DNA from 3 places in the Brevibacillus parabrevis genome. Region 1 is predicted to be linked to each of the others. Evidence: riboswitches for the same ligand, from Rfam matches in the RefSeq annotation. Region 1 holds a riboswitch; each other region holds the start of a gene.
What was found. Region 1 has a riboswitch for cobalamin ahead of cobO (cob(I)yrinic acid a,c-diamide adenosyltransferase). Riboswitches for the same ligand answer to the same signal wherever they lie in the genome.

Region 1 (9,863 bases):
GTCCAGTGGTTGTAGTCATGAATGGCAAAGCCTGCGTAGCTTGCGTGCTGAGCGAGCTTTTCCTTGGCGAGCTGAAGCTCTGTTTTCAGCACATGTGTCGGCAGCGAATGAAAAGTCGTATGGGCACCTTCCGCGCTGGGGGCGGTTTCGATTCCGACGATGACCTGCTTGCCCAATGTGCCCGCTTCCCGCAAAATCGGCTGGGCATTGGCGATGATTCCGTCATTGCCCAAAGCGGAGTTGCGGTAATCCATGATGACCACCGCATCGGCTTTTTCCAGCATCCACGCACTCAAACTGTAGCGGGTGTCGGGAACCTTGACCTGATGCAGCCAAAAAGGAATGTCCAGCGTAAGCCGCAGACCGTTCGCTTTTGTTCTGCGCTCGATCAGGCGTATGCTGTCCATCCAGTTGCTGACGACCCGTGTCTGATCGCTTTTCCATTCGGGAAGCACGTACGGTTCAATGTCAAAATGCAGCCCGGAAAACCTCTCCTCAGGGGCGACAGCCGCATTGTAGGCTTCGACCCAGTCGATAAAAGCCTCGATCTGGCTGTGGCCGGAAGGAAAAGCCCATCCGGGGCGGCCGTTCAATGCTTCTACTTTGATTTGCCTTTTTTGCGCTTTTTGCATGAACGATTGGTATACAGCTTGCGGAATGTCCTTGTCGATTTGCAAGTAAATGCTCGTCACTTGCTGTTCCGCGGCAAATTCAATCATTCGCTCCTGTTCCTGACCGCTCAAAAGCAAGGACGCATCCCACAGCCACGTGCTGTGCTGCTTTGGAGCGGCTGTCGCGATAACAATCAGATTGCGCTCGGCGTTCCAATCGATCCGGGCGTCAAATGATTCGCTGATAAAACGGAGCGGCACCATTGTCCGGCCATTGCGGAGCGCAGCTGCCGTATCCAGCTGGACTTGCTTGCCGTTCACGTGCGCAATGCTTTGACCGACCGTCAGCCTGATCGTGGTTGTCGCGTTTTGCAGCGTAACCTGTCCGGTTTTTGCATCCCATTGCGTGCGCAGCCCGAGCTTTTCAGCCACGAATCTGACGGGCACCAGCGTACGTTGCGAGCGTGCGTCTACATACGGCTGGACGTCGGGAAAGGCGACAGCTTGCCCGTTTACCGTGACGTCGACGGGCTGTGCGCAGACAGGAGTGCCGAAGGAAACAGCGCTTTGCAGTACAGCCAGCGCCATGATTTGCTGAATTTTTTTCATCTGTCATGTCCTCAATGTTTTTCATTTCAGGCAGGTGCTGTCTTATTGTACTATGGGGTTGTTTTCCAGTGCCTGATCGAAAGGATGCAAGGCCAAACAGACCGCCTGTGAAGAAACTCCTATTTTTCGGGAGAGCCTTTACAACCTATGGCAAACAGGATAATATGTATAAAAATGACAAAAGGAACAAAAAAATCAGGCTATTGTACACCTTCCTTCTACTCAACTTGGATATTAGGGGTACTGCTTTCCTGATTTTTTTTATTGCTGCCGATGAAAAATCAAATCTACCTTCGCCGGAAAAACAAACTGATTGTGAAAGCGGGACAGCATGAATTGCCTGTCTCTTACTTGGCTGCGGCCTTGCGCAATATGGAGAGCTTGGGCTACACGTTTTCCCTGGAGCTGATCGAGCGAATCCGCACGCTGTCCGAAGCGGAATTTTTCCCGCTCTACTCGGAGGTAGTGAGAGTTTTAAAAGACATGGTCGGTGCCTCCAGGCGCTTCAAGCCTTTTTATCCGAATTTCCCGCGCCAGGTCATGGAAGCGAGCGACGGGGAACTGTACCTCCAGGCGATTATCCATTACTTGACGTGGCAGCTTCCCGTGCATGAAGTGAAAAAGCGGCTGCCGCTCCTGAAAGAATCCCGTTTGAAAGTGATTCAACTGGGAACGGACGAAGAGCTGCTGCAAATAGGCATGAACATGCTGCGGGCGAACAGCTCGCTCTCCGCTCAGGACAAGGAAGACTTGAAAGGCTTGATTCACGGTTGCAAAGGGATTGCGGAAGCTTTGCCGCCGGAAATCCCGCACAAGGAAAATGCCGCTGTCGTGGCGAGCGTGTTGCTTCGGGCCGACAAAATGCCGCCTGACTTTTTTGCGAAGTATTGCAAGACGTCAACAGATGTTCTGCGACTGGCGACGGCTCTGTCCGACGGGGATGTCAGCCTGGCTGCCCCTGCGAAGTTTCGCAAGTTCAGACGGGCCGAGCGCAGGCTGTTGCTTCGATTGCTGGAAGCAAGCCCGAACCTGGCGGAAGACATGCAGCGCTATAAAAACCGCTGGATTCGCCTCGGGGAGATTTTGCATCCTTTTGAATACAAAGACCGTTATCCGCGGGCAGCGGAAGCGTTTGATATTTTGCGCAACAATCGGCGCATCGAGACTTTCAACAGTCAGGTCGAGCTGGCGATCCTGGCGTGCGATATAAAAGAAGCGACCAGATTGCTGATGCAACGGCCAGGTGAATTTGCCCGACGGCTGGATCACATGCTCCGCTTGACGGAAGCGGGCGATCAGGTGTTGCGCTCCTTTGAGCAGATAGCGACTTCTGTATCGACCCCCGTCCTTTTGCAGGTGATGAATCACTTTGACAAGCGGGAGCGATACGGTGAGTGGCGAACGTTCTTTCCAAAAGGAGAAGTGGCAAAAGTACAGGCGATCCCCAATATGCTTCCGCAGCTGGCGGATGAACAGCGCGCGCGTGCAGCCGGGATATGTCGCGAGGTATTGATTCGGCGCTTTTCTGCCTTGCCTACTCTCGGAAAAGTTTATATCGACCCGCAATTGCACGAGCAACTGGTGCCTTTTTCCCAAAGATCGGCAAGCAAGGCGTTGCGCACGATAGCGCGCGGCTCCAGACTGCCGATCCCCGAGGGGAGCACGATCCGCTTTTTCACCTGGTGGAAGGAAGGGATCGTCAACGATGTCCCTACCGGGCGGGTAGATATCGATTTGTCCGCTGTCCTGTATGACGAGAAGTGGACGTACATGGAGCATGTGTCCTACACCAATTTGCGGTCCGCGAAGTATCGCGCCTGCCATAGCGGCGATGTCGTACAGGCGCCGAACGGAGCGTGCGAGTTCATCGATGTCGATATCGAGTCAGTGCTTCGATACGGCGGGCGCTATGTCGTGATGTCACTGAACTCGTTTACGAGCCAGCCGTATTGCGATTTGCCGGAGTGCTTCGCAGGCTGGATGATCCGCAGTCAGCCCGAGTCCGGCGAAGTTTTTGAACCGTTGACAGTTCAGGATAAAGCCGACATCGCTGCCCGTTCGACGATCTGCCTCCCGGTCATTCTCGATCTGGCAGAGCGAAAAGTCATTTGGACGGACATCGCGCTGCGTTCGCATCCGCGCTTCGTCAACAACGTAGAGGCAAATGGCGGCGGTATCGAATGGATGGGCCGCGCGCTGACGACACTTGTGAAGCCGACCTTGCACGAGCTGTTCACCCTGCACGCACAGGCGAGAGGGACGATTACCGACCGGATGGAGGAAGCAGACACGGTTTTTTCCATGGAAGAGGGGATTACCCCGTTTGACATGGAAGTGATCTTGGCTGATTTCCTCGCTGGTTAATGATGGGAAGTTTAAAAGTCAGCTCAGGCTGGCTTTTTTCGTTGTTTGCAAGAATCGCTCCCTCGGATTTTCCGTGTTTTTCCATTTTCCCTCTCCGATTTGCAGCTTTTGCTTGAATCCACGGTAGCATTTGCTATTATTAAAACAAGTGAGTGTTATTGAAATGAATGAACGACATTTGAATAGGATAGAAAACAGGTCCTTGTGTTTTTGCGAGTGCTTATTTCGTGAAAGACAGGGTTAAAAGGGAAGTTTGGTGAAATGCCAACGCGGTCCCGCCACTGTAAAAGAGTAGCTCTTCTTCCTGGCAACGGCGCCATCCACTGCCCCACTACGAGGCGGGAAGGAGAAGAAGAGTGATGATCCTTGAGCCAGGAAACCTGCCTGTTTTGGTGTATGCACTGTTTTCCTTCGGGTCAAAGGAAGAGGTGAGGATTGTTTTTGTCAGCTATCCGCGCTTTGTTTTCCTTCTAGATTTTGGAAAACAAAGCGTTTTTTTGTGCGCCTGACAAGCAATCGCTGACACTTTTTGGACTGGACAATGGGGTCCCCGAAAAGTACCTGAAAAGGGCTGGAGAAAACTATCCTTTTTAGGTAACTGACGGGGGCCCTGAAAAGTATGTAGGGTCAAAATGACAGCAAGGTCTTCACTTCAATCTGGGGGTGTGCGTTGTGAGCAATAAACGTGGACTGTTTTTGGTCTATACCGGAGACGGAAAAGGAAAGACGACAGCAGCGGTGGGCTTGGCTGTACGGGCGACCGGGCGGGGAAAAAAGGTGATTATGATTCAGTTCATCAAGTCGCCTGAGCGGACGTATGGAGAGAAAATCATTTTTGACAAGCTCGGCATCGAGATCGTGCAAAAGGGCGTAGGCTTTACGTGGACGAAGACGCCAGAGGAGCATCGGGAAGCGCTCAAGGAGGCGTGGGCTTTTGCCCGGGAAAAGCTGTCTTCGGGAGCGTATGACGTCGTGATTTTGGACGAGCTGAACAACGCGCTGGCGATCGATCGTTTTCCCATTGACGATGTGCTGCCGCTGTCGGATGTTTTGGAAGCGATTCAAAACAGGCCGAGCCATGTGCATCTGGTCGTGACGGGGCGGAGCGCCAAGCAGGAAGTGATGGACATGGCTGATCTGGTGACAGAAATGAAGCCGCTCAAGCATTACTATGACGAAGGAATACCAGCAGTGCTGGGGGTAGAATTTTAATGAACGTGCTGGAAACGTATGGTCACGGTGGCGACTTGCTGACCGCCTCGCAACGCTTTGGCGTAAAGCCTGGAGAGTTTCTCGATTTCAGCGCCAATATCAATCCGCTCGGCATGCCGGAACGGGTCAGGGACATGCTGCTGGATTCGCTGTCTGCGGTGTTGCGCTATCCGGACCCGGGACACCGCGAGTTTCGCCAGGCGCTGGCGAAGCGTCTCGGACTGCCGGAAGCATATCTTTTGCCAGCCAATGGAGCGGCGGAAGCGATGGCTTTGGCGATTCTCGGGCTGCAACCAGAGACAGTCGGCGTCGTGTATCCGTGCTTTTCGGAATATGCAGAGCTTTCCGAGCAGTTTGGCGCGCGTGTCATTGGTTGCTACGGAAAAGCAGAGAACGGCTACAAGCCGGATCGCGCCGAGCTGTACAAGCTGTTTGAACAGGCTGATCTCGTATTTGTCGGCTCGCCGAACAACCCGACCGGGATCTTGTACGAGCCGCAGGAGCTGTTGCAAATGGCGGACTGGGCGGCAGAGACAGGCACCTGGCTGGTCGTGGACGAAGCTTTTCTCGATTTCGTGGCGGAAGAACGGCAGTTTACGCTGGCGAGTCGCCTGGAGAGCTTTCCATGGGTCATTTTGATGCGGTCGATGACGAAAATGTATGCGATTCCCGGCCTGCGTCTGGGATACGCGATCGCCCATCCAGACGTGATCGCCAACATGCGGCAAAAGCAAGTGAGCTGGAGCGTGAATGCGCTGGCCCTTTTGGCGGGGGAACTGTGCCTGATAGAGCAGGAGTACGAGCGAAAAACCCGCAGCCTGATCGCCGAAGAGCGGGCCAAATTGCTCGACTTCGTCGGCAAGGAGCTGGGATGGCAAGTGTGGCCGGGAGAGGCGAACTTCTTGCTCGTTCGCTCGCCGGGGGAGCTGCCGGCGGCCCAGTTGCAAGAATGGCTTGGCAAAAAAGGGGTGCTGATCCGCAATTGCGCGATGTATCCCGGACTGACTGCCCATGACGTGCGCATCGCGGTTCGCGGAAGTGCGGAAAATGCTCGCCTGATGGCGGTCTTGCGCGAGGTGCGGGATGAAAGGGGCGGCAAGCGTTGAGTCTGGTGTTGGTGACAGGCGGCGTTCGCTCCGGCAAGAGCCGCTTTGCCGAAGAGCTGGCCGAACAGGCTGGCGAGCGAGTTCTTTACGTAGCAACGGGGCAAGCCTGGGACGAAGAGATGAAGCAGCGGATCGAGCGGCACAAAGAGCGCCGTCCAAGTCAATGGGGAAGCGTCGAGGTAGGGGAGCGGCTTTGCGACTACGAGAGCGTTGCATCAGGCTACGGGGTCGTGCTGATTGATTGCTTGTCGACATGGGTGAGCAATCGGCTGATGAGCGTCGAGGAAGCGCAGTGGCGCAGCCAGGAGCATACCGAAGCGCTTTTGCAGGAACTGGAGGCGTGGCTTGCCCTCGTCAGCCGCTCCCCGCAAAAAGTGATCGCAGTCACCAGCGAGGTCGGCTTGGGCGGAGTGGCGATGAATCGGCTGGGCAGATGGTTCGCCGATGTGCTCGGGGATGTCAATCAACAGAGTGCACGGCAGGCGGATGCCGTCTACGCGGTAATGGCCGGAATCCCGTGGAGGATCAAAGGATGAATGCATTTTGGCACGCGATTGCCTTTTTTACGCGGATTCCCGTCCCGTGGCTGCGCCCATCCGATGAGGCGTGGAAAAAAAGCGTCAACTGGTATCCGGCTGTCGGGCTGGTCATAGGTATTTTGCTATGGGGTGTCCACCAGGCAGGGCTTTCGCTCTTCAGTCCGTGGCTTGCCGCCGTGTTGACGCTCGTCGTCTGGGTGTACATCACAGGCGGACTGCATCTCGACGGCTGGATGGATTTGGCGGACGGATTGGGCAGCAGCAGGCCAAAAGAACAAGTGCTTGCGATCATGAAGGACAGCCGCGTGGGTGCTTTTGGCGTGCTGGCGGCGCTTTTGCTACTGCTGCTCAAGGCGGGCGCTTTGGCAGAGCTGACACATCCAGGCTGGGGGCTGCTCCTCGTTTTTGTTCCCGCAGCGGCGCGGACCCATGTCCTGCTTGCCATTCGGTTCTGGCCGTACTTGTCGGCGGATAAAGGGATCGGCAAAGGCATCAGCGCCGGATTGTCGCTGTGGGCGATCGTCATCGGCTATGTGGCTTTGCTCGCAGCTGGCTGGCTGGCAGGCGGCTGGCAGGTCGTCGCGGCGATCGCTGGATCGTGCTTGTTCGCTCTGCTGTTCTGTCGTTCGGTTGCCCGCAAGCTGGGCGGGCTGAACGGGGATTGCTACGGGGCTGTCATCGAGAGCAGCGAGGCGGTCATGCTGCTTGTACTGGTCGGGAGTTGGTGGTTATGAGGTGGGTCTGGATACGCCATGGCGAGACTGACAGCAATCGGGAACACAGATATCTCGGGCATAGCGACGTCCCTTTGAACATAGATGGAAAAAGGCAGGCGAGTGAACTGGCAGAGCGCTTGTCCCGCCAGATCGAACGGCCTGATGCGCTCTACGCCAGCGATTTGCTCCGGTGCCTGGAGACGGCCCAACCGCTGGCCGACGTATGGGATGTGCCGATCATCTCTGTTCCGGCTTTGCGGGAGCTGTCTTTTGGCGACTGGGAGCTGCTGACCTACGACGAGCTGATGCAGGCGGATTGCGAGCGGGCTACGCGCTGGTACGACGATCCTTTTCACTGCTGTCCGCCCAACGGGGAAAGCCTGCAAGCGCTGGGCCACCGCGTAGACGGCTGGTTGTGCAAGCTGATGGATCGGCAACAGCGGGAACCAAACGAAACGACCGTATTGGTTGCCCACGGCGGAGTGATTCGCTGGTTCCAGGCGGCATGGCTTGCAAAAGATCCGCGCCAATACTGGCAAGTAGACGGGCTAAAGCACGGAGAAGCGCTGTTTGCGGAGTGGGATGGGCAGCGCTGGCACAGACAAAGGCTGGGAAGCTAAAGAGAGGGACAACATGACGGAAGTGTGGGTATTGTGCGCGGCATACTTGATTGATCGGGTGGTAGGCGACCCGCGCAGCTTGCCGCATCCGGTGGTGATCATCGGATGGTGGATCACGCGGCTGGAGCGTGTCATTCGCGCGGTCGTCAAGCGGGAATCGCATTTGAAGCTGGCGGGAATCTTGTTTCCGCTCCTGATCGTGTCAGGCAGCTATGCCGCCGTCTGGCTGATTTTGTGGGTGGCTGCTCTCGTGCATCCACTGCTCGCGTGGGTGGTTGGAGCCTGGCTCATCTCCACGACGATCGCGACAAAAGGCTTGGCGGACGCCGGGCTGGAGATTGCCCGCCATCTGCTGGCAAATGACATGGCGGCGGCAAGGCGCTCCTTGTCGATGGTGGTAGGGCGTGACACGGATCAGCTCGATGAGCCGGAAATTTGCCGGGGGGCGGTGGAGACGGTAGCGGAAAACATCGTGGATGCGATTGTTTCCCCGCTGATCTACGCCGCATTGGGCGGTGCGCCACTGGCGATGGCTTATCGGGCGGCCAACACGCTTGATTCGATGGTCGGCTACAAAAATGAGAAGTACAAAAACTTGGGCTGGGCGTCCGCGCGTTTTGACGACGTGATGAATTACATACCAGCTCGCCTGACCGCGCTGCTTTTGGTCATGGCAAGCTGGTTGCAACGACTGGACTGGAGACAGTGCTGGGCGATGATCAAAAGAGACGCGCACCTGCATCCAAGTCCAAACAGCGGATTGCCGGAAGCGGGGGTGGCTGGCGCACTTGGCGTACAGCTTGGGGGTCTTAACTACTACCAGGGTGTGCCGTCCAATCGGGCAAGGCTCGGGGACCCGCATCGGCCGTTGGCTGCTGCCGATATCACGGCAACCATTCGTCTGATGTATCTCACTTCCTTGCTGTGCCTGCTTTTATGTTTGGGGATTGCAGCAGTTCTGACACTTGTCTAGCCGGATGATGAGCGAAAAGACACCGTAAGAGTAAGACCATATAACGCCTGCATGCGACACGTATGCGATGGAAAGGGGAGGGGCCGTATGAGCGGCAAGTTGTTTGTGATCGGGTTTGGCCCGGGAAGTTTTGAACATATCACCAAGCGTGCGCGGGAAGCCCTGCAAGAATCTGACGTCATTATCGGTTACTCGACGTACGTGGATTTGATCCGCGGACTTTTGACCAATCAGGAGATCGTCAGCACCGGGATGACCGAGGAAGTGACGCGTGCGCGCGAAGCCGTGCGCCAAGCGGAAGAGGAAGGCAAAAAAGTAGCGGTGATCTCCAGTGGAGACTCCGGCGTTTACGGGATGGCGGGTCTGGTCTACGAAGTGCTGGTCGAGAAAGGCTGGACAGAGGCGACTGGCGTTCCGATCGAAATCGTTCCGGGCATTTCGGCGATCAACTCCTGTGGCGCTATTCTCGGTGCTCCGATCATGCATGACGCCTGCACGATCAGCTTGAGCGACCACTTGACGCCATGGGAGCTGATTGCCAGACGGATCGATGCAGCCGGGATGGCTGATTTCGTCATCGCCTTGTACAACCCGCGCAGCGGTCGACGCACGCGCCAGATTGTGGAGGCGCAGCGCATCCTTTTGCAATACCGTTCGCCTGATACACCTGTCGGAATCGTGAAAAGCGCCTACCGCGAGCGCGAGACGGTCGTGGTGACGACACTTGCGCAAATGCTGGAGCACGACATCGGCATGTTGACGACGGTCATCATCGGGAACTCTTCGACGTTCGTGTACGATGGCAAAATGATTACGCCGCGCGGCTACCAGCGCAAATACACGCTGTCGGCAGACGAACAGCCGCTCAAACCGCATCAACGGCTGCGCGTGGAAAATGAACCGTGGTCATTGGAAGCAGGCGACGAAAGCGTGGGCACGACTGCCCCAAAGACAGTAGAGCCAGCAAGTGAGCGACCTGTGCTGGCGACTGATGTGGAAAGTCCGTCGGCTGCTGGTCAAGCCGGACTAGCCGGAAGTGCAACGAGTACGGCTGTCCTGGAAGCTCCTCCGGTGGAACAGGCAGCGCAAACGGTTGCTCACCAGGCAGAGCGC
Region 2 (9,863 bases), 1.6 Mb from region 1:
GTCTACAAGGAATACGGCGTTCATCTGGATGATCTGGATCTCGATCAGATGTACGACGAGTTGGTCGCAAACGAGCGCATCAAGAAAAAGATCGTCATGAGCGCCCGCGAGATGCTTACCAAGATCGCGATGATCCAGATGGAATCGGGCTATCCGTACATCATGAACAAGACGAATGCGAACAAAAACCACGCGCTCAAAGATATTGGAGCGGTCAAAATGTCCAACCTGTGCACGGAAATTTTCCAGTTGCAGGAGACTACCACGATCACGAATTACGGCGAGGAAGACATCATCCGCCGCGACATCAGCTGCAATCTGGCTTCCCTGAACATCGTCAACGTGATGGAGCACAAAAAAATCCGTGAATCCGTGCGCGAAGGCATCGAAGCGATTACGTCCGTCAGCGATGTAACCCGTGTGGAAAATGCGCCGGGCGTGCAAAAAGCGAACCGCGAGCTGCACTCTGTCGGATTGGGTGCGATGAACCTCAACGGCTACCTCGCGAAAAACAAAATCGCGTATGAGAGTGAAGAAGCAAAAGATTTTGCCCGCACGTTCTTCATGATGATGAACTTTTACTCGCTGGAGATGAGCGCCGAGATTGCCAAGGCAAAAGGGGAAACCTTCATGGGCTTTGAGCAGTCGGAGTACGCCAAGGGCACTTATTTTGACAAATATCTCGCAACCGATTACCGTCCGCGTACGGAAAAAGGCAAGCAGCTGTTCGAGGGCGTGCACATTCCGACGCCAGAGGACTGGGCTTCTCTCAAGCAAAAAGTGCAGGAGAACGGGCTGTATCATGCCTATCGTCTGGCGATTGCTCCGACACAGAGCATTTCCTACATTCAGAATGCGACATCGAGCGTAATGCCGATCGTGGAGCATATCGAGACGAGAACGTATGCGAACTCGACCACGTACTACCCGATGCCGTACTTGACGCAAGAGAACTATTTTTACTACAAGTCTGCCTATGTGATCGACCAGTTCAAAGTCATCGATCTGATTGCCGAAATCCAGGAGCATGTGGATCAAGGGATTTCTACCGTGCTGCACGTCAACAGCAACATCTCGACAAGAGAGCTGGCTCGCTACTATATTTACGCGGCGAAAAAAGGCTTGAAGTCGCTCTACTACACGCGCACCAAGCATCTGACGGTAGAAGAGTGCATTAGCTGCGCCGTTTAACAACAGATGTAGGTCATTGGAACAAGTTGATAGAGAAGAGGAACGCCTTATGAAAGCAGTCAATTGGAACAGGCCGGACGACGATTTTACGATGACGTTTTGGAATCAGAACATCATGCAGTTCTGGACCGATGACGAGATTCCGCTGTCGGACGACAAAATGTCCTGGATGGAGCTGAGCGCTACCGAGCGGGACACGTATAAAAAAGTGCTCGGTGGCCTTACCTTGCTCGATACGGTGCAAGGCGGCGTCGGGATGCCGAAAATCATGGAGCATGTGGACGGATTGCAGCGAAAAGCCGTCCTGGCTTTCATGGGCATGATGGAGCAAATTCACGCCAAGTCTTACAGCAGCATTTTCACGACTTTGGCTGCCACCGAAGAAATCGACGAGATTTTTGCCTGGGTGGAGCGCAATCCGCATCTGCAAAAGAAAGCGGCGTTGATCTCGCAACGTTATCAAAGCATCGAGACAGCGAAAGACTTGTACATGGCGATGGTTGCCTCTGTTTTTCTGGAAAGCTATTTGTTTTACAGCGGCTTCTTCTACCCGCTCTTTTTGGCTGGACAGGGCAAGATGACGAGCAGTGGCGAGATCATCGACCTGATTGTGCGCGACGAAAGCATTCACGGACTGTACGTCGGCGTGCTTGCGCAAGAAGTGTATCAACGCCTCAGCGTCGTCGAGCAGACAGCTGTGAAAGAGGAGCTGTACGCGTTGTTACACGAGCTGCATGAGAACGAAGAGGCGTATACCGTGTCTCTATATACGGAAATTGGCTTGGCGGACGAAGTGCTGGCTTACGTGCGTTACAACGCGAACAAAGCGTTGATGAACCTGGGACTGGACCCGTTCTTCCCGGAGGAAGAAGTCAATCCGATCGTTTTGAACGGGATTCGGACGCATACGAAGCAGCATGATTTCTTCTCGAAAAAAGGAAATGGCTATGTCCGCACGCTCAACGTCGAGCCGCTGACAGATGATGATTTCCGCTTTGAGTAAAAAGTTAAACGTATGTTTAAAAAGACTGCCGCTCATTGGCAGTCTTTTTTCGATTCCGATCCGAAAATGCGCCAGTAGAATATACGTGAGGTTTGCTCGATAAATAATATTTTAATAGATGGGAAGGAAATGAATCGCCTATTTTCAATATCTTTTCATTTATATTTATGTTATAAATAAATGACGTAACGAGCTGTTTTACTTCTGGTTGTCCAGATAGAATCGTGATCAGCGCGGAAGTGGCAAGCGAGAAGCGATCTGGTCATCGATTACCGATTTGGTCGACTGATTTATCTGACAATTATTCCCGCTCGATCTGATCCCGGTTGTTGGGGCATGAGCGGGCGGAGTGATTGTGTGAATTTTTTCACTAATCAGAGGGTTGCTGAAAAGCACCTTTGCTTTGGAATTACAGGAGGGTTTGTGTCATGCATCAAAAAGGTTCTTCTTCGTTCATCCTCATCATCGGCTTTATGCTGTTCGCTCTGTTCTTCGGAGCGGGGAATCTGATTTTTCCACCAATGCTGGGGCAAATGGCTGGAACGAACGTATGGACGGCCAATGCGGGCTTCCTGGTGACGGGAGTCGGGCTGCCGCTGCTCGCAATTATCGCGTTGGTTTATTCGGGAATGGATGATTTGCGTTCGTTGGCGAGTCGTGTGCATCCGGTATTTGGTCTTGTGTTTACGATTTTGCTCTACTTGGCAATCGGGCCGTTTTTCGCTATTCCGCGATCCGGGAACGTCTCGTTTGAGATCGGAATCAAGCCATTTTTGTCCGAGCAAGCTGGTCCGGTTCCACTGATCGTCTTCACCGTCTTGTTCTTTACACTCGCTTGCCTGTTATCTCTCAATCCTGGAAAAATTATCAATGTAGTCGGAAAAGTCTTGACACCGATCAAGCTGACTTTTATCGGCGTGATTGTGTTGACGGCGATTTTGTTCCCGATTGGCGCGCTGCAAGCACCTGTGACGGATTATCAGTCCAAAGCGTTTTACAAAGGCTTTCAGGACGGCTATTTAACCTTGGACGCTTTGGGGGCATTTGTGTTTGGAATCATCATCGTGAATGCGATCAAGCAAAGAGGCATCACGGCGAAAAAGCAAATTTTGCTCACGTGCGCAAAAGCAACGATGATCGCGGGCGCACTCCTGGCGTTCTTCTACACGGTGCTTGCCTATATGGGCGCTTCCAGTGTGGAGAAGCTTGGTCATCTGGAAAACGGGGCGCAAATTTTGGCCAAGGTGTCCAATTACTACTTCGGCTCTTACGGCGCCGTTTTGCTCGGCCTCATGATTACGATCGCATGCCTGACCACCAGCGTCGGTCTCATTACAGCTTGCTCTTCGTTTTTCCATTCGCTGTTTCCGGCGATCTCGTATAAAAAGTTTGCCGTCATTCTGGCTGTGTTCAGTACACTCGTCGCCAATATCGGCTTGACGGCGCTGATCAAAGTGTCGGTTCCGATCTTGATGACCATGTACCCGATTGCGATTTCCCTCGTCTTTTTAACGTTTATGCACAAAGGATTTGGCGGACGACCAGAGGTGTATCAGGGAAGCTTGCTCGCTACTTTTCTGATCAGCCTGTTTGACGGACTGAACGCGGCAGGTGCCCAGCTTCCCGTCATCAACGACTTCTTTACTCGCTACTTGCCGATGTATACGATCGGGCTTGGCTGGATGCTGCCCGCTGTTGCAGGCGCTGTGATCGGCTACACTATTTACATGATTCGCAAACCTTCTCTGCGGGCACAGGAGCTGCGACTGACCAAGCAATAAACCGGAAAGCTGGCAGAGTAGAGGCAATCAGGCTGAACTTTGAAATAATTTTGGTGAGTGGAAATAGTTTAGCATGACAAAAACTGGTTTACGTGTTACTGTAAGGAGAAAGGTGCTCTTTTGCTAGATGCGAGAGCACATGCACTCATACCGACAATTTCATATGAGTGGGAACAGGTTCCTTGGCCGCGAAAATCGGCGCAAGGATGAAAAGGGAAGTCGGTGAGAATCCGACACGGTCCCGCCACTGTATGAGGGGAGTTTGCACAGCGATAAGCCACTGGTCGAGACGGACTGGGAAGGCGTTGTGCAGATCGTGATCCTCAAGTCAGGAGACCTGCCTGTTTCGACAACACTGCTTAACCTACGGGAGATAGGGAGGTGTTAGGATGCTGTGATCTCAGTGCTTATTTGGCATTTCTAACGTTCTTTTTGACCGTTGGAAGTGCCTTTTTTGATTGGCTTTACAAATACCTTCAATGGATGGGAGAGAAAGCTCATGAAAAGCAGCAACCTGGGATATCCGCGAATCGGCAAAGACCGGGAGTGGAAAAAAGCATTGGAGTCCTTTTGGGCAGGCAAATTGGAAGAGTCAGCGTTTCTTGCGCAAATGGAGCAAATCCGCCAGCAGCATCTGATCAAGCAAAAAGACAAAGGCATCGAGTGGATTCCCGTCAACGACTTTACTTACTACGATCACATGCTGGACATGGCTGTCATGTTCGGACTCGTTCCGAAGCGTTTTGCCTATGATGGCGGCCCGGTACCGCTCGATACGTACTTCGCCATGGCGCGCGGCAACAAAGAAGCTGTCGCAAGCGAAATGACCAAGTGGTTCAATACGAACTATCACTACATCGTTCCTGAGTTTGGCGAACGCCCGCCAGTGCTGGCAGAGAACAGGCCGCTGAAAGCGTACCTGGAGGCCAGGGATCAGCTGGGCATCGTCGGGAAGCCGGTGATTGTCGGGCCGTACACGTTTGTCAAGCTGGCGAAAGGATATGCGAAGGACGAGTTCGAACGCGTTGTCGATCAGATCGTGCCGCTTTACGTGGACGTGCTTCGTGAACTCGAACTGCATGGCGTGGAATGGGTGCAAATCGATGAGCCGGCTTTCGTCCAAGATATTTCCGAGCAGGACAGAGCGCTTATTCGCCGGGTGTACGAACAGTTCAGTCAGGCGCTGCCACACCTCAAGCTGATGGTTCAGACGTATTTCGAAGCGGTGGATTGGTACGAGGAGCTGATCGCGCTGCCAGTGGAAGGCTTGGGCCTGGACTTTGTCCACGGAGGAAAAGCGAATTTGGCCAACCTGACGGCACATGGCTTCCCGCAGGAAAAAGTGCTCGGCGCAGGAATCGTCGATGGCCGCAACATTTGGCGCTCGGCCCTGGAGGAAAAGTGGGAGCTGGTCAAGACGATCAGCAATGTGGTCGACCCGGACCGAATTTGGCTACAGCCATCGAGCAGCCTGTTGCATGTTCCCGTCACTGTTGAAGCAGAAACCGATTTGCCTGGGGAAGTTCAAGCGGCATTAGCCTTTGCGGACGAAAAATTGGGAGAAGTGCAGCTTTTAGTCCAAGGATTCCGATTTGGAAAGTATGTTATATCGAAGGAAATTGCCCAGAACGAAAAGGACTTGCTCCGCCTGGCCGAGTCTCCGGCGAGAAACCGGGAGAAAGTACAGCAGGCTCGAAAAGCGCTGGAGACGACAGAAGCCAAACGCGACGTGCCGTTCCACGAGCGCCGCGATATCCAGCAAGCCGCCTGGAAGCTGCCGCTTTTGCCTACAACGACGATCGGCAGTTTCCCGCAGACGGCAGAGGTTCGTCAGGCCAGACAGCAGTACAAAAAAGGGAACTGGACAGTCGAGCAGTACGATGCCTTCATCGCGGAGCAAATCAAGCAGTGGATTGCGATTCAGGAAGAGATCGGGCTGGACGTGCTTGTCCACGGCGAGTTTGAACGGACAGACATGGTCGAATATTTCGGGGAAAAGCTCGACGGCTTCGTCTTCACGAAAAATGGCTGGGTTCAGTCGTACGGTTCCCGTTGCGTCAAGCCACCTGTCATCTACGGCGATGTGCAGTTCGTCGCTCCCATGACCGTCAAAGAGAGCGTATACGCCAAGTCGTTGACGGAAAAACCAGTAAAAGGCATGCTGACAGGCCCGGCGACCATTTTGAACTGGTCATTTGTCCGCGATGACGTGTCCCGCCAAGAGGTGTGCGAACAGATCGCCCTGGCGCTGCAAGCAGAAGTGGAGGCGCTGGAAGCGGCGGGAATCCGCATGATTCAGGTGGATGAGCCTGCGCTGCGGGAAGGCTTGCCGCTCAAGCAGGCAGACAGGGCGGCGTATCTGGACTGGGCCGTCAAATCGTTCCGCGTGGCTACCTCGACAGTTGCCGCGAGCACGCAAATTCACACGCATATGTGCTATTGCGAATTTCACGACTTCATCGACGTCATCAGCGAGCTGGATGCCGACGTCATCTCGATCGAGACGTCCCGCAGCCACGGCGAGCTTGTCTCCGTCTTCGAGACTTGCACGTACGATAAAGGAATCGGCCTGGGCGTATACGACATCCACAGCCCGCGCGTTCCAGCTGTCGCGGAGATCGAAGAGATGGTGTCGCGCGGCGTGCAAGTATTGCCGCCAGCCCAATTCTGGATCAACCCGGATTGCGGTCTGAAGACGCGCGGAAGAGCAGAGACAGTGGAAGCTTTGAAAAACATGGTGGCGGCGACGCATGCTGTGCGTGACCGTTTGACACAAAAAGCATAATCGTATGATGGCAACGAGAGGAGCAGCACAGATGGCAACAGAAGCATGCCCGACCGGACAATCCCGAACCTATTTGACTGATCTCGTGTTCCCGCCGGATACGAACCATCACAATACGATTTTTGGCGGAAAAGTCATGGCGTACGTCGACAAAATCGCCTGCATAGCGGCGATGCGTCATTGCCGGAAGCCCGTCGTCACTGCTTCCAGCGATTCCTTTGATTTTCTCGCGCCGATCAAAACGGGCGAAGCGATCAATCTGGAAGCATACGTCACCTGGACACACAACACGTCGATGGAAGTGTTCGTCAAGGTCGAGTCGGAAAATTTGCTGACGGGCGAAAAGAAAATGACAGCGAGGGCGTACTTGACGATGATCGCGCTCGACGACCAAGGAAAGCCAACGTTAGTGCCGGCTGTCATTCCCGAGACGGAAGAAGAGCGCATCCAGCATGAAAAGGCAAAGCACCGCTACGCATTGAGAAAACAGCGCAAAGCGGAACAATAGAATTTTGCAGCAAAACCCTCACTGTGGTGGGGGTTTTTTGCTGGCACCGATTTATTTACTCACCTTCTTGTCTCTACTATAATAGGCGTAGGAAAAAAGTAGTAAATAATGGAGTGGAGGTTGGGCACAAACTTGCAAAACCAGAACGAAGCAGTTGCAGAGATTCACAAGAAAATCAGGACACTTTGGATCACCAGCGCCTTTTTCGGATTGATGTCACTGTTCGGCATCATGACGGGCAATTTTCTTCTGCTCCTGTTGGGGTTGGTGTTTGTTGTACCTGGCATTTGGGCGATTGGAAAATTTAAAAGAATGCTGCAAAACCAGCTTGCCGACTATCAGCCCGGAAAAGGGTTCTCGTTTTTTCGCAAGACAGGAGAACAAAAAATCAAAGTGATCACGTACACCCAAATTGGCATGGCTGGCTTGATTTTGTTCAGCCTGATCACAAAGCTTTCTGTCGGGCCTACGCTGTTTATCGGCCTTTCCGCGCTTGTTTACTTGCAGTTCGTAATGAAGCGCCGGATCAAGGTACATACGAAAATTGACGATGCCACCTTGTTTGAGCTGGAGGAAATCGGGATTATTACGCCAAAAGATATCGTGAAGGCGCTGTACAAAGATTTCGAGAGCTGGCGACATGTGCAGCCCAACAACAAAATCTTTTTGGTCAAACAGGACGCGCTCGTCTGCATCGTCATGCAGGAGCGGCACGAAGCCGTGCGGATGGAATGTCGGCTGCGCGATATCCAAAAGCTTGGCATCGTCGGCAGCGGAAAGAATGGCGAAGGCTTGCTTCTGCTGATCGGGACCGTCCATGATAACGCTGTTCGCCTGAAGCTGGACGGAAAAAGCTTTCAGGATTCCCCCGAAGAGTTTGTCTCGCATTTTTTGCAAGCGTTGGATGAAGCTCTTCAGACTGCTTCACCCGGTACACCCGCTCTTATTCGCGATGGGCGGATGATGCCGCGTCCCGAACTTCAGGAACACGCACCTAGTGAAAAGCCAAGGGTGGTCATTCGGGAAATTGAGCTTCCGTCAAGTGCGGCCAGCAACAACGACAGCGGGCAAGTACCGAGAAAGACAGGTGCGACAGGAAGGCAGTTGGACTTGTAGGAGGGAGAGCATGTTGGCGCAGTCATTGCGAGTCCATGAAATATGCAAGCAAAGCAGGGTAAACGGACCTGGCAACCGTGCTGTCGTCTGGGTGCAAGGCTGCTCCATTGGCTGCCGCGGCTGCTTTAATCCGAATACGCACCCGGACAAGCAAGGCGGTCGGCTCTATGAACCAGACTCTTTAGGGCAAGAACTGGGACGGCTGCCAGTTGACGGACTGACCGTTTCCGGAGGAGAACCGCTGGATCAGCCGGAGCAAGTAAGGCGGCTGGTTCAGTCGTTTCGCCAGGTTCACTCGGGCACCGTCCTTTTGTTCACAGGCTATACAGCGGAAGCAATTTTGCGTTGCGAGGAAAAGCGCAAAGCCTTGCTTCTGTTTGACGTGGCGATTGCGGGGCCTTATCAGGCGCAGTCGGAGGAGATTTGGCATGGCAAGAAACTGATTGTGCTGACGAACCGGATCACGCCGGAAGAGTTGATTCCCCAACGAAAAGTCGAACTGGTTCAAGGGGAGCGTTCCTTGCATCTGACTGGTTTTCCTACCGCGAATATTCAATCGAGCCTGTACACATGGCTGTAGGAGGAGTACATACATGCTGCAAGATTTTGTCAAGGAAGTGGAGTATCTGATTCGCGCCAGATACAGCATCCTGTACATTTTTACATCGGAAGAGGAGCGGGCGCTCGATGTGTTCCAAGGGATTGGCGCCAGCCTGAACAAGCGGATTGTGACATGGACAGCGACAAAAGGTCTTGTGCTGAACGGGGAAGAGCTTGACCACAAGAGCACAGATTTTCGCATCGCTCTGACGATGGCCGAAGATTTGGCGAAAGAGCCTACGCTGTTTTTATGGTTTGATCTGCACCCGCTGCTGCGCGGATCGCATGTAAACATCAGAACGTTTCGCGAATTTGCGCAAAAGACGCGGACAGGCTTCCCTTCCAATTCGATTATCATCGCTCCTTCCCTGGAAATTCCTGTAGAGCTGCAGCATGAGATCACGATTCTCGACCTCCCTCTGCCTGACCTGGATGAAGTAAAGCAAATCATCCGCAGCTTTACTGATGCGTACGTCGGCCGTCCGGGCGTCGTGATCGACCAATCCCCAGAAGTCATAGAAGCGCTTGCCCGGGCCGCCGTAGGTTTGGGGCGCAACGAGATCGAGAACTGTTTGGCGAAGGCGCTGGTAAAAAATCGCGGAATATCCGCAAGCGATGTCTCTACCATTTTGGAAGAGAAGAAGCAGATTGTGCGAAAATCGGGGGTTCTGGAATACATCTCGACAGAATCATTGAACCTGGAGCAGATCGGCGGACTGGAAAACTTGAAGCGCTGGCTGCTGAGACGAAAAGCGTCGTACTCGGAGGAAGCGAGACAGTTCGGCATCCAGTGGCCAAAAGGGGTCATGCTGGTCGGCGTTCCCGGTTGCGGAAAAAGCTTGTGTGCGAAAAGTGTGGCGGCTGCTTGGCAAATGCCGC
Region 3 (9,863 bases), 2.8 Mb from region 1:
CCAATCTGCACTCCTTTGTGCAGCATCAGGATGCGGTCGCAGTAGAGCGACGCCAGATTCAAGTCGTGCAGAACTGCCACGACGGTCACTTGCGTCGTCTTTTGCCACTTGCGGACAATATCCATCAGTTGAATCTGGTAACCGATATCGAGGTACGTAGTCGGTTCGTCCAGCAGCAGCAGTTGCGGTTTTTGCACGAGCGCCTTGCCCAAAGCCACGCGCTGCTTCTCCCCGCCGCTCAGCTGATCCAGCGTGCGCTCCGCCAGCGGCACAAGCCCCAGCAGCTGCATGATTTCCTCGATCAGCGGCGTGACGTCATCCTTTTCCTCACCGAGCCAGTTTTGATAAGGGAAGCGTCCCATCTCCAGCACTTCGCGGACACGGAAACCGACAGGAGGCAGCCCTTCCTGTTCCAGTACGGCGAGAACACGAGCCAGCTCTTTGCGCGTATAGCGGGCAAGCGGCTTGTCAGCGAGCGTAATCTCTCCCGCATCAGGGGCAATGACGCTGGAGATCATTTTCAGCAGCGTCGATTTGCCGCTGCCATTCGGACCGATGATGCCGAAAAACTCGCCCCGCTTCACGTCAAAATCGATTTCTGTTAAAACCGATACATCCTGGTAAGCTTTTTGCAAACCTCGTACGTGGATCATCGTAGCTACCTCCTTCCGGTTCGTTTGTTTTGCTTCAACAAATAGGCGAAAAACGGCGCTCCCAAAAACGCGGTCACGACGCCGAGCGGGATTTCCGTAGGAACGAGCAGCATCCGCGCCAGCGTATCCGCCCACAGGACGTAGATGCCGCCGCCAATCGCCGACATCGGCAGCAGGATGCGATGATCCGGCCCGACCAGCATCCGCACCAGATGCGGTACGACGAGGCCAACGAAGCCGATGATCCCTGAGATCGAAACCGCTGCCGCCGTCAACAAAGTCGATACGAGCAAAATAATGAGCTTCGTCTTGTCGACATTGACGCCCAGATGCGCCGCCTGACGCTCACCCAGGGCAAACAGGTTCAAGGAGCGGGCATAGCCAACCAGCACGATTACGCCGATCAGCACATACGGAATCAGCACATACGTAAAAGCCCAGCCGCGAAACGACAAGCTGCCCATCAGCCAAAAGACGATTTCGTTCACCGTCTGGTTCGACAAGGACACCATAAAAGAGACGAGCGAACCGAGAAACGCCTGAATGACGACCCCGGATAAAATGAGCGTCTCTGTTTGCAGCTTGCCCTGCGTCTTCGCCAGCGACAGTACAATCCACAGACTGCACAGCCCCGTCAAAAAGGCGACCACAGGCGTGCTCCATTCCCCGAGAAAAGCGAATTGCAAGCCAAACAGGATCAGAAAAGCGGCACCGACAGCAGCTCCGGATGCCACTCCCATCGTAAACGGGTCTGCGAGCGGATTGCGCAGCACCCCTTGAAATCCGGCGCCCGCAAGCGACAGGCAAGCCCCTACCAGAATCGCCAGGATGACGCGGGGAAAGCGCACTTTCATCACGATTTGCTCGGACGAATCCGGCCATGTCACGGCAACCAAGTCCGACATGCCGGGGAGCTGATGCAACAAGATCAGCCATACTTGCGAAAGCGGAAGCGATGCCGCTCCCATCGAAATGCTGACTACCGCCGATGCCAGCAGAATCAGACTGCTGGCTCCTCCCCATAAAAGCAACTGCTTCTTCATTTTATTTCACCAGATCAGGGTAAATCGCTTTGGCTACCTCGATCAAACCTTGGGTAATCCGCGGTCCCGGGCGCGAAAGCAAATTTTGCTCCATCCCGAAAATCTGCTTGTCGCGGATCGCCTTCATCTTGTCCCAACCGTTGCGGTTCGCAATGATGTCCTCCAGCTTTTTCCCTGTCTTGTCGTCCGTAATGCCTTTTGCATACAAAATGACGTCAGGATCGCTTTTTAAAATCTTTTCTTCGCTGATCGGGTTCCACCCTTGGGTATCAGCGGCAATGTTTGTCGCGCCTGCCAGTGAGATCAGCTCATCCAGAAATTCCCCTTTGCCTACCGTCCAGCCCGGCGAAAATTCCAGGTACACTTTTTTCTTGTCTTCCGGCTTCACCGCTTTGACCGCTTCCTGCACGCGCGCGATGTCCTGCTTCATGCTTGCGACTACTTTTTCCGCCTGCTCCTGTCTGTTTGTAATGACACCCATCGCCAAAATGTTGTCAAATATCTCATCCATTTTTTGCGGGTGAGTCACGTAAACAGGCATGCCTAACGTTTTCAGCTTCGCAGCGACAGGCTCATCCATCGAGATTCCGCCGATGACCAGATCAGGCGACTGGGCGAGAATCGCCTCTTCGCTCGGCTTGACGACACCGCCCACTTTCGGCTTCGTGGCAGCTTCTGCCGGATAATCGTCGTAGTCGGACACCCCGACGATCCGGTCGTTCAGGCCGAGTGCGAACAAAATCTCCGTTTCACCTGGAGAGGTGGAGACAATCCGCTGCGGCTCTTTTTGCAAGGTCACTTCTTTTCCCGTCGAATCTTTGACCGTCAGCGGGTAGACAGTGGCTTTGGCCGTTGTTTCCTGTGGTGTTGTCTGTGGCGCCTCTGTCTTTGGAGCAGGGGCTGTTTGCGTGTTGCCATTGCCTGTGCAGCCGACCAAGCTTGCAGCAATGACCAGGGGCATGAGCAGTTTCCACGAACGTTTCATATGTATAACTTCCTTTCTGGGCAACTGGTTGATTCTTAGCATAGAAAAACCCCTTCGCTTCCAGCGGGAAACAAAAGGGTCGACTTGCCAGGACGATCTGGTCACGCCAAAAAGTCCTGAACGGGCCGAACCTTTCCGCGAAGGCGCAGGCACATCATGCAAACAGGCAGGTCTCCTGGCTTGCGGCTTGCGACAGCCGCTTTACAGTGGCGGGACCGCGCCGGATTTGCACCGGCTTCCCTTTTCACCTCGCCCATGACAGACGAGGCACCTGCTTGCTGTATTCAGTTGTTTGTACCTGCAAGCTAAGACTCACCCACCATCATAGCATTCCTTGGCCAAAAAAAGAATGCGTCATTTTGCAGCAAAACGCAGGTCCAGGCTACCCGTCAACCTGCAGCAGCCACTAGCCTTTTGCCTAACCGACGAAAATTACTGCTTGCGCTTGTGCAAGTAATCGATAATTCCCATCGCGCACACCTGCAAATCCAGTCGCAGGACGTTCATCACTTCATGCTGCTCGGCAATGCCGCGCGCTTGCAGATGCTGGCTGACAAGAGCGAACAGCCTGTCCCCCAATTGCTCCGTGCCAAGCCCGGCGGAAACGGCCGCCTCGCCTTCTGCCACGAATACGGGAAGCCACTCTGCCACTTGCCGATAGACGTCCTCCACTTCTTCCGTCATGCCAAAATGCCCGAAGTAGATACGCTGGAGTTCGCGCTTGCGAAAACGCTCGATAGACGCAAGCATCGCCTGCGGATCGAACTGGTTTGGAGACGTGGACGGCAAAACGAAATGCAATCCGTCTTTTTGGAGTTGCGGATAAAAAACGCCCGCTGTATCACCTGTGAACATGCCGCGGCTAACCGGATCGTAAATGCTGAAATGATGGTTCGCATGGCCGGGCGAATCCAAAAATTCAAGGACACAGTTCGGCCCGATCGGCAAGGTGTCTCCGTCTTTTCGCACCAAGATTCGCTCCTCGGGAATCGCCACAATCGGATCGAACAGGCGGTTGAAATCGTCCTGGTAAACGGCTTTCGCTCCCGCAATCAAGCGACTCGGGTCCACCAGATGGCGCGCTCCTTTTGGATGCACCACGATTTTGGCCTGCGGGCATTCGCGCAAAAACAAGCCTGCCCCACCCGCGTGATCCAGATGAATGTGCGTCACGATGATGTATTTGACTTGCTCCGGCGAAAAGCCGAGCTTGTGCAATCCTGCCACAATGTACGGTACGGACGGGCTTGGCCCTGTCTCGACAAGCGTCAATTGTTCCTCTGCTATTACATACGTTCCCGTCCGCTCCGCCCAGCCCATGTCAAAGCCGTCAATCAGATGGATGCGGTGCCCCAAGGAAATCGGTTCAGTAGGTTGCATCGATTTTTCTCCCCCTGCCAACTTGATATCGTGTGAATATTTCCACTTTACCATTGATCGTGCCCGGATTCGAGAGGGCTTTGCCGTTTCTTGGCTGGTTACGGGCGGGAAGCGATGCGCGCTACTTCGCCATTCGTCATTTGTACCAGTTGCTTTGGCGTCAGCGAAAAAACAGCGTTCGGATGCCCGGCAGCCGCCCAGATGACTTCGAAGCGAAGCAAATCCTCATCAATCCACGTCTCAATCGGTTCCAGATGTCCGACGGGCGAGACACCGCCGATGACAAATCCGGTTTTTTCGCGCACAAAATCGGCATCTGCTTTTCCCGGCTTCTCCTGCATCCATTGCGCGAGCAGCTTTTCGTCAATCCGGTTTGTGCCGCTTGCCACGACCAGAACAGGCTTGTCCGTCGTCTTCCGGCGAAAAATGATCGACTTGGCAATTTGCGCGACCTCGCATCCGATCGCTTGCGCTGCCTCCGCAGCTGTGCGGGTGCTGTCCGGCAGTTCGACCACCTGATTGTCATACCCCAATTGTTGCAATCTCGCTTGCACTTTCTGCGCGCTTTCTTTTAATCGCTGCATTAGTTTTGCTCCTTTCCTTTTACACGTTTTCGTTAAATGAACGACAGGTATGGTTATAGCTAAGGCTCTGCGTAATACATCACGACCTGAATGACGGCTTGCTTTTCGCCTTCATTGCTGTACTGATGGGGAACGTTTCCGGCAAAACGGATGCCGTCACCTTCCGACATGCGAAACAGCTCGTCCTTGATTTTCAGGCAAAACTCGCCCGCGCTGACGGTAATGTACTCGTAGACGCCTTCATTGTGTGGAGCCGACGAGTAGCTTGCCCCCGGGTCAAGCTCGATGCGAAACATTTCCAGCTTGGTCATCGGATCAAAAGGAAACTGCAAATACGCCCGGCACAAGCCGTTGTCTTCGATGATGGGCGACACGTCTGCGATTGACACAAAAGAAACGGCACTGTCCGGCGCCTTCAACAGCGATGAGAACGACACTTGCAGACCTGTTGCCATTTTCCACAAGGTCGTCACCGTCGGCTGGGAATCGCCGCGCTCAATCTGGTGCAACATGCCTTTGCTTACGCCTGTCAGCTCCGCTACTTTATCGAGGCTCAAGCCCCGCTTTTTGCGAATCGTCTCCAAGTTTGCTCCAATGATCGTCTGTATTGATTCCACCAGAGTGCTCCTCTCTTTGCATTTTGTATCAGATAATGAACAATTATATAACATAACAAACACAAAGAAAAATAGCGCCCAAACAAAAAACTCCCCCGAACCGCCAAAAGCATGCGCGGTTCAGGGGAAGTTTTTCGCTAGTCATTAGGCTTGTGTGTAAATGACGACAGCGTCGCGCAGGAATGCTGCCAGGCCAGGCTGCTCCTTGTCGTAGTAAGCCGTAAATCTCGGATCATCGACATACATCTGAGCCACGCCTGCGTGCGCCTCCTTGCTGTAGCTGTCCCAGTAAAAGCTGAGCCACTGGCGATGCAAATCGGCTGCCTGCTGGGCCAGCTCGCTGCCCGGATCGCCGCTGGCAAACGCTTGCTTCAGCGTCGCGTGCAGCTTTTCGTTCAATTGCTCGACTTGCGCATACTCTTCCTCGCTCATCTCTTTGATTTTCCGATTGGCACGCTCTACTCGCTCGTCGCCGTACTTGGCCCGGATTTCTTCGCCGTACTGCTGCTCGTTGTCGTGAATCAACTGCTGTTTGAAGCCTTCGAATTTCTGTTTGTCTGTCATTGTTTTCGTCCCCTCTCGCTGCGCCAAAGTCAGATCGACATTCGCAATCAGCCGATCCAGCTGCGCCCGTTTTTCCAACAGCTTCTCCCGGTGCTCCCGCAGTGCCCGCTCCGCATCAAAGGTGGGAGAACTCATGATTTCCTTGATCTCCTCCAGGCTGACACCAAGCTCGCGGTAAAACAAAATTTGCTGCAACCGATCCACTTCTGCCTGCCCGTAAATACGATACCCGGATGAATTGATTCTCGCCGGCTTGAGAAGGTCAATCTCATCGTAGTAACGCAATGTCCGGGTGCTGACACCTGCCAGGAGACCCAGCTTTTGCACGGTATATTCCATCTTGTATCCCTCCTGACAAATTCATCGTACACATTTACGCACCGGCAAAGTCAACAGTAGTAGCAGCAGGAAAATAATGTTATTGTAAAAGCAAGCCATTGTGAAAAGGGGGAATGTCTTTTGCTCTATTTTCTCATCGCAGTAGCAGCCACCTTCCTCGCGGCCTTCTTTTTTACAGGGTCTGTCAGCTTGCGGGCCAGAGACAAGCACGCCGTCCACCACTACAGCGACGACGCCTATGCTCACCAGACGATGCATCATTTGCAACAACACAACAACAATCCGTTTTGAATGCATGAAAAAAGCTGCCCAGACCAATGTGTCCGGGCAGCTTGCTTTTTTCTAACAATTACAGAGCTTGAAACGTATCTGTCAGTACAGGAACGATTTGCTTCTTGCGGGATACAACGCCTTTGAGCACCGCTTTGTTGTCTGCGAGCGTAACGTTGTACGCTTTTTCTACTGCCTCGGTTGCTTTGCCGAGCGCCAGCGCAACGGAATCGTTGTTCAAGATGTCTGTCACCACGAAGACGAACAGGTCCAGACCTTTTTCCGCAATGATCGCGGAGATCGCTGCTTCCAGCTCGCTTTGGCGGGCCAGTACATCGTTGACGTCCACGGCGTTTACTTGGGCGATTTCCACTTTCGCGCTACCCATTTGAAATTCTTTTGCATCCAAAGAGAGCAGTTGAGCGATTGTTTTGTCGCTCAGGTCAGCGCCTGCTTTCAGCATTTCCAGGCCGTATGCTTGCAAGTCCACGCCTGCGATCTCAGCCAGTTCGTGAGCTGCCGCAACATCTTGCGCGGTGCAGGTAGGGGATTTCAGCAGCAACGTGTCGGAAATGATCGCAGACAGCATCAGGCCCGCGATTTCTTTCGGGATGTCCACGCCGTTTTCCTTGTACATTTTTTTCAAAATCGTAGTCGTGCAACCGACAGGCTCTGCACGGAAGTACAGCGGGTTGCTCGTTTCGAAGTTCGCAATGCGATGATGGTCAATTACCTCGACTACTTGCACCTGCTCGATGTCGTTTGCGCTTTGTTGACGTTCATTGTGGTCGACGAGAATGACTTCGTTGACTTCATTTCCTACTGTTTCCACGAGACGCGGCTCTTTTACCTGGAAGTAGTTCAAGACGAACGCTGTCTCGCTGCTGATGACACCGAGGCGAACCGGCTCTACATTGTCGCCGAGCTTGGTTTTCAGATCAGCGTAAACGAGCGCCGAGCAAATGGAATCCGTATCTGGATTTTTATGACCGAAGATTAGCTTTTTTTCCATCATCCATACTCCTTAGTCGTATATTGGCGTCAAAATTATACCATGGAATAGCGGATATTCCCAAGGAAAATTCCAGAAGCCGACCTTTGTTTGCAAACAAAGATCGGCTTCCGGCGCCGCAACAAACTTAGTCGTCCCACTCCATGCTCAATATGTCGCCTGTGGTGGCCGATATTTCCAGCTCCGCTTCCTGGCGGTTAGAGGTACGGACTTCCACCTCGTACACGTACTGTCCATCGTCTTCATCCAGCTTGATTTTCTTGATGCTTCCGTTCACTTTGGACAAGGCGATCTTTTGAGCTGTCTCTGCGGTGATCTTCACCATCTGCTGCTTGCGGGCCGGATCATGCTCGCGCCACGCCTGCCCGGTTACGGCATCGACGTACACATCGGTCTCCTTCCAGTTTTGGACGACTTCCGCTTTGTACACGAGCGCCGTTCCCGCGCGATCCAGCTTCCACTCCTTGATCACTCCGGGTTGGACGCCGAGCGCGATTTTTTGTGCCTGCTCGGAAGTAAGGCGTACTTGCTTCGCCCAGTCTGCCGGGACATCTTCATCTACTTCCAAAAAGACGGGCATAGCCTGCTGATTCGGCTGAGGAACGTGCTGATGCGTCTTCGCCAAGGCTGTGACGCTAAAACTTCCTACGAGCATGATACCTGCTGCTAACATGACGATTTTTTTCATGGAAATTCTCTCCTTTTTCTCTGCTGTCTTCATGCTACAAGACGCAGATGAGCGAACAGAGAGAAGAAGATTAAAATTTGCTGAGAACGGACTTAATCCTCCCACATGATTGACAAAACCTGTCCCGTCAGCGGATCGATGCTTACTTTCACTTCCCGGCTTTCGGCGGTTTTGATCTCTACCTCGTAGACGGTTGCGCCGTTTTTATGCTCTACTTCGATGCTGTCAAACGTCCCGGCCACTTGTTGCAGCGCGATTTGTTTGGCGCGATCGAGTGAGATTCCGCTTTTGGCAAGCTCGTTGTTCGCAGGTGGTGTAGGAGGGGTTTCCTTGCTTTCGTCCACGGGCTGTACGGTCTTGTCCGGGGGTGTCTGCTTTTTCGCCAGAGGGGTAATCCGTATCACCCGTCCCGTCTCGGCGTCCGCGACAACCTGGTACGTTCCCGTTTCATTTTCCACTGTCCCGACATATACCTCTCTGCCTGCCTCCCCGGTCTTCTCCAAAGCGGAAATGACTTTGCCGTAGCGAGCGGATAGAGACTCCTCCACTTCCCGGATCGTGCGCCCTGCTTCCGGCTCTCCTCCAGCAATCCGGGAGAGGGCGAAAACAGCTGCCGCTGCGAAGAGCAGGGCCAAGAGCCACCACACACGTCTTTGTTTCAAGCGTTCTCCCCCGCTTTCTCTTGGGCTGCTCTGGGCAACGTCACCGTAAAACGGCTGCCTGCCCCGACTTCACTCTGGACATCCAGCCTGCCGTTGTGCACATCGACAATGCGCTTGGCAATGGACAGGCCCAGTCCTGTGCCGCCTGTATCTCTTGCCCGCGCTTTGTCCACGCGGTAAAAGCGGTCGAAAATATGGACAAGGTCTTCTTCCGGTATGCCCACTCCCTGGTCAATCACAGACAAGCTCACCGTGTCTCGCTGTTCGGCGATCTCGATTCGAATAGCCTTTTGGCTGTAGGTCAGCGCATTGTCGAGCAAAATTACCAGCAGCTGCTTGAGCCTTGACTCGTCAGCGAGCGCGTAAACCGCTGCGCTTTGCGCCTCGACGCGGATTTCCTGCTCGTAGGTGCGCCTCATCCATTTGCTCGTCTCTTCGCATAGCTCGACCACGTCTACTGCCCGCATATCCAGATTGGCTTCCTCGTCCGGGTTCGCCAGCATCAGCATTTGCCGCGTCAGCTTTTTCATCCGCACCGCTTCGGAATAGATCGCCTCGACAGACTCTTCCAACAGCTCCGGCTTGTTCATCCCCCATCTTTTCAGCATGGTCGCATATCCTTCGATCACCGTGAGCGGGGTCTTCAACTCGTGGGACGCATCGAGGACGAACTGTTGCTGCTTCGTGAAATGCAGCTGGAGAATGTCCATCATTTTGTTGAACGTATCCCCCATCTGGTACAGCTCGTCGTTGGATTTGACGGGCAGCTCCAGCTTTTTGAACTGGCCTTTTTTCTGGATTTCTTCCATCGTGCGAATCAGGGAGCGGATCGGCTCCACGATGAGTTTTGCGAGCATCCGGCCGGCAAGAAACGACGGCAGCAAGACGACGAGCGAAGCGACCAGCAGCACGATGAGCAATGTTTGCATCGTTTCCTGTACGTGCGACAAGCCCGTGGTTACTTCCAGAGACATGACGCTGCCGTCACCCGCAATCATCGGCACCTGGCCGACAGCATGCAGCACGCCAGCCTTTTCCACAACCTGGTACGTTTCTTGCGCACTGT

Region 2: it holds a riboswitch for cobalamin, as region 1 does, so the genes downstream of both, metE (5-methyltetrahydropteroyltriglutamate--homocysteine S-methyltransferase) here and cobO (cob(I)yrinic acid a,c-diamide adenosyltransferase) in region 1, are expected to answer to the same signal.
Region 3: it holds a riboswitch for cobalamin, as region 1 does, so the genes downstream of both, IRJ17_RS14230 (ABC transporter substrate-binding protein) here and cobO (cob(I)yrinic acid a,c-diamide adenosyltransferase) in region 1, are expected to answer to the same signal.

What each region holds. Positions count from the first base shown of each region.
Region 1 is NZ_CP064090.1:5,747,186-5,757,048, reverse strand. It holds gene IRJ17_RS26375 (copper amine oxidase N-terminal domain-containing protein) at 1-1,220, opposite strand, end outside; gene IRJ17_RS26370 (TerD family protein) at 1,494-3,584, shown strand; cobalamin riboswitch at 3,765-3,986, shown strand; gene cobO (cob(I)yrinic acid a,c-diamide adenosyltransferase) at 4,257-4,796, shown strand; gene cobD (threonine-phosphate decarboxylase CobD) at 4,796-5,902, shown strand; gene cobU (bifunctional adenosylcobinamide kinase/adenosylcobinamide-phosphate guanylyltransferase) at 5,908-6,438, shown strand; gene cobS (adenosylcobinamide-GDP ribazoletransferase) at 6,435-7,175, shown strand; gene IRJ17_RS26345 (histidine phosphatase family protein) at 7,172-7,777, shown strand; gene cbiB (adenosylcobinamide-phosphate synthase CbiB) at 7,791-8,750, shown strand; gene cobJ (precorrin-3B C(17)-methyltransferase) at 8,838-9,863, shown strand, end outside.
Region 2 is NZ_CP064090.1:4,144,163-4,154,025, reverse strand. It holds gene nrdE (class 1b ribonucleoside-diphosphate reductase subunit alpha) at 1-1,191, shown strand, start outside; gene nrdF (class 1b ribonucleoside-diphosphate reductase subunit beta) at 1,241-2,194, shown strand; gene brnQ (branched-chain amino acid transport system II carrier protein) at 2,623-3,975, shown strand; cobalamin riboswitch at 4,134-4,334, shown strand; gene metE (5-methyltetrahydropteroyltriglutamate--homocysteine S-methyltransferase) at 4,475-6,760, shown strand; gene IRJ17_RS18760 (acyl-CoA thioesterase) at 6,792-7,268, shown strand; gene IRJ17_RS18755 (hypothetical protein) at 7,401-8,384, shown strand; gene IRJ17_RS18750 (4Fe-4S single cluster domain-containing protein) at 8,395-8,964, shown strand; gene IRJ17_RS18745 (AAA family ATPase) at 8,978-9,863, shown strand, end outside.
Region 3 is NZ_CP064090.1:2,976,178-2,986,040, reverse strand. It holds gene IRJ17_RS14240 (ABC transporter ATP-binding protein) at 1-653, opposite strand, end outside; gene IRJ17_RS14235 (FecCD family ABC transporter permease) at 659-1,696, opposite strand; gene IRJ17_RS14230 (ABC transporter substrate-binding protein) at 1,698-2,681, opposite strand; cobalamin riboswitch at 2,830-2,971, opposite strand; gene IRJ17_RS14225 (MBL fold metallo-hydrolase) at 3,114-4,061, opposite strand; gene IRJ17_RS14220 (YbaK/EbsC family protein) at 4,160-4,645, opposite strand; gene IRJ17_RS14215 (helix-turn-helix domain-containing protein) at 4,705-5,262, opposite strand; gene IRJ17_RS14210 (MerR family transcriptional regulator) at 5,407-6,165, opposite strand; gene IRJ17_RS14205 (hypothetical protein) at 6,286-6,456, shown strand; gene IRJ17_RS14200 (manganese-dependent inorganic pyrophosphatase) at 6,515-7,447, opposite strand; gene IRJ17_RS14195 (PepSY domain-containing protein) at 7,575-8,135, opposite strand; gene IRJ17_RS14190 (PepSY domain-containing protein) at 8,228-8,797, opposite strand; gene IRJ17_RS14185 (sensor histidine kinase) at 8,794-9,863, opposite strand, start outside.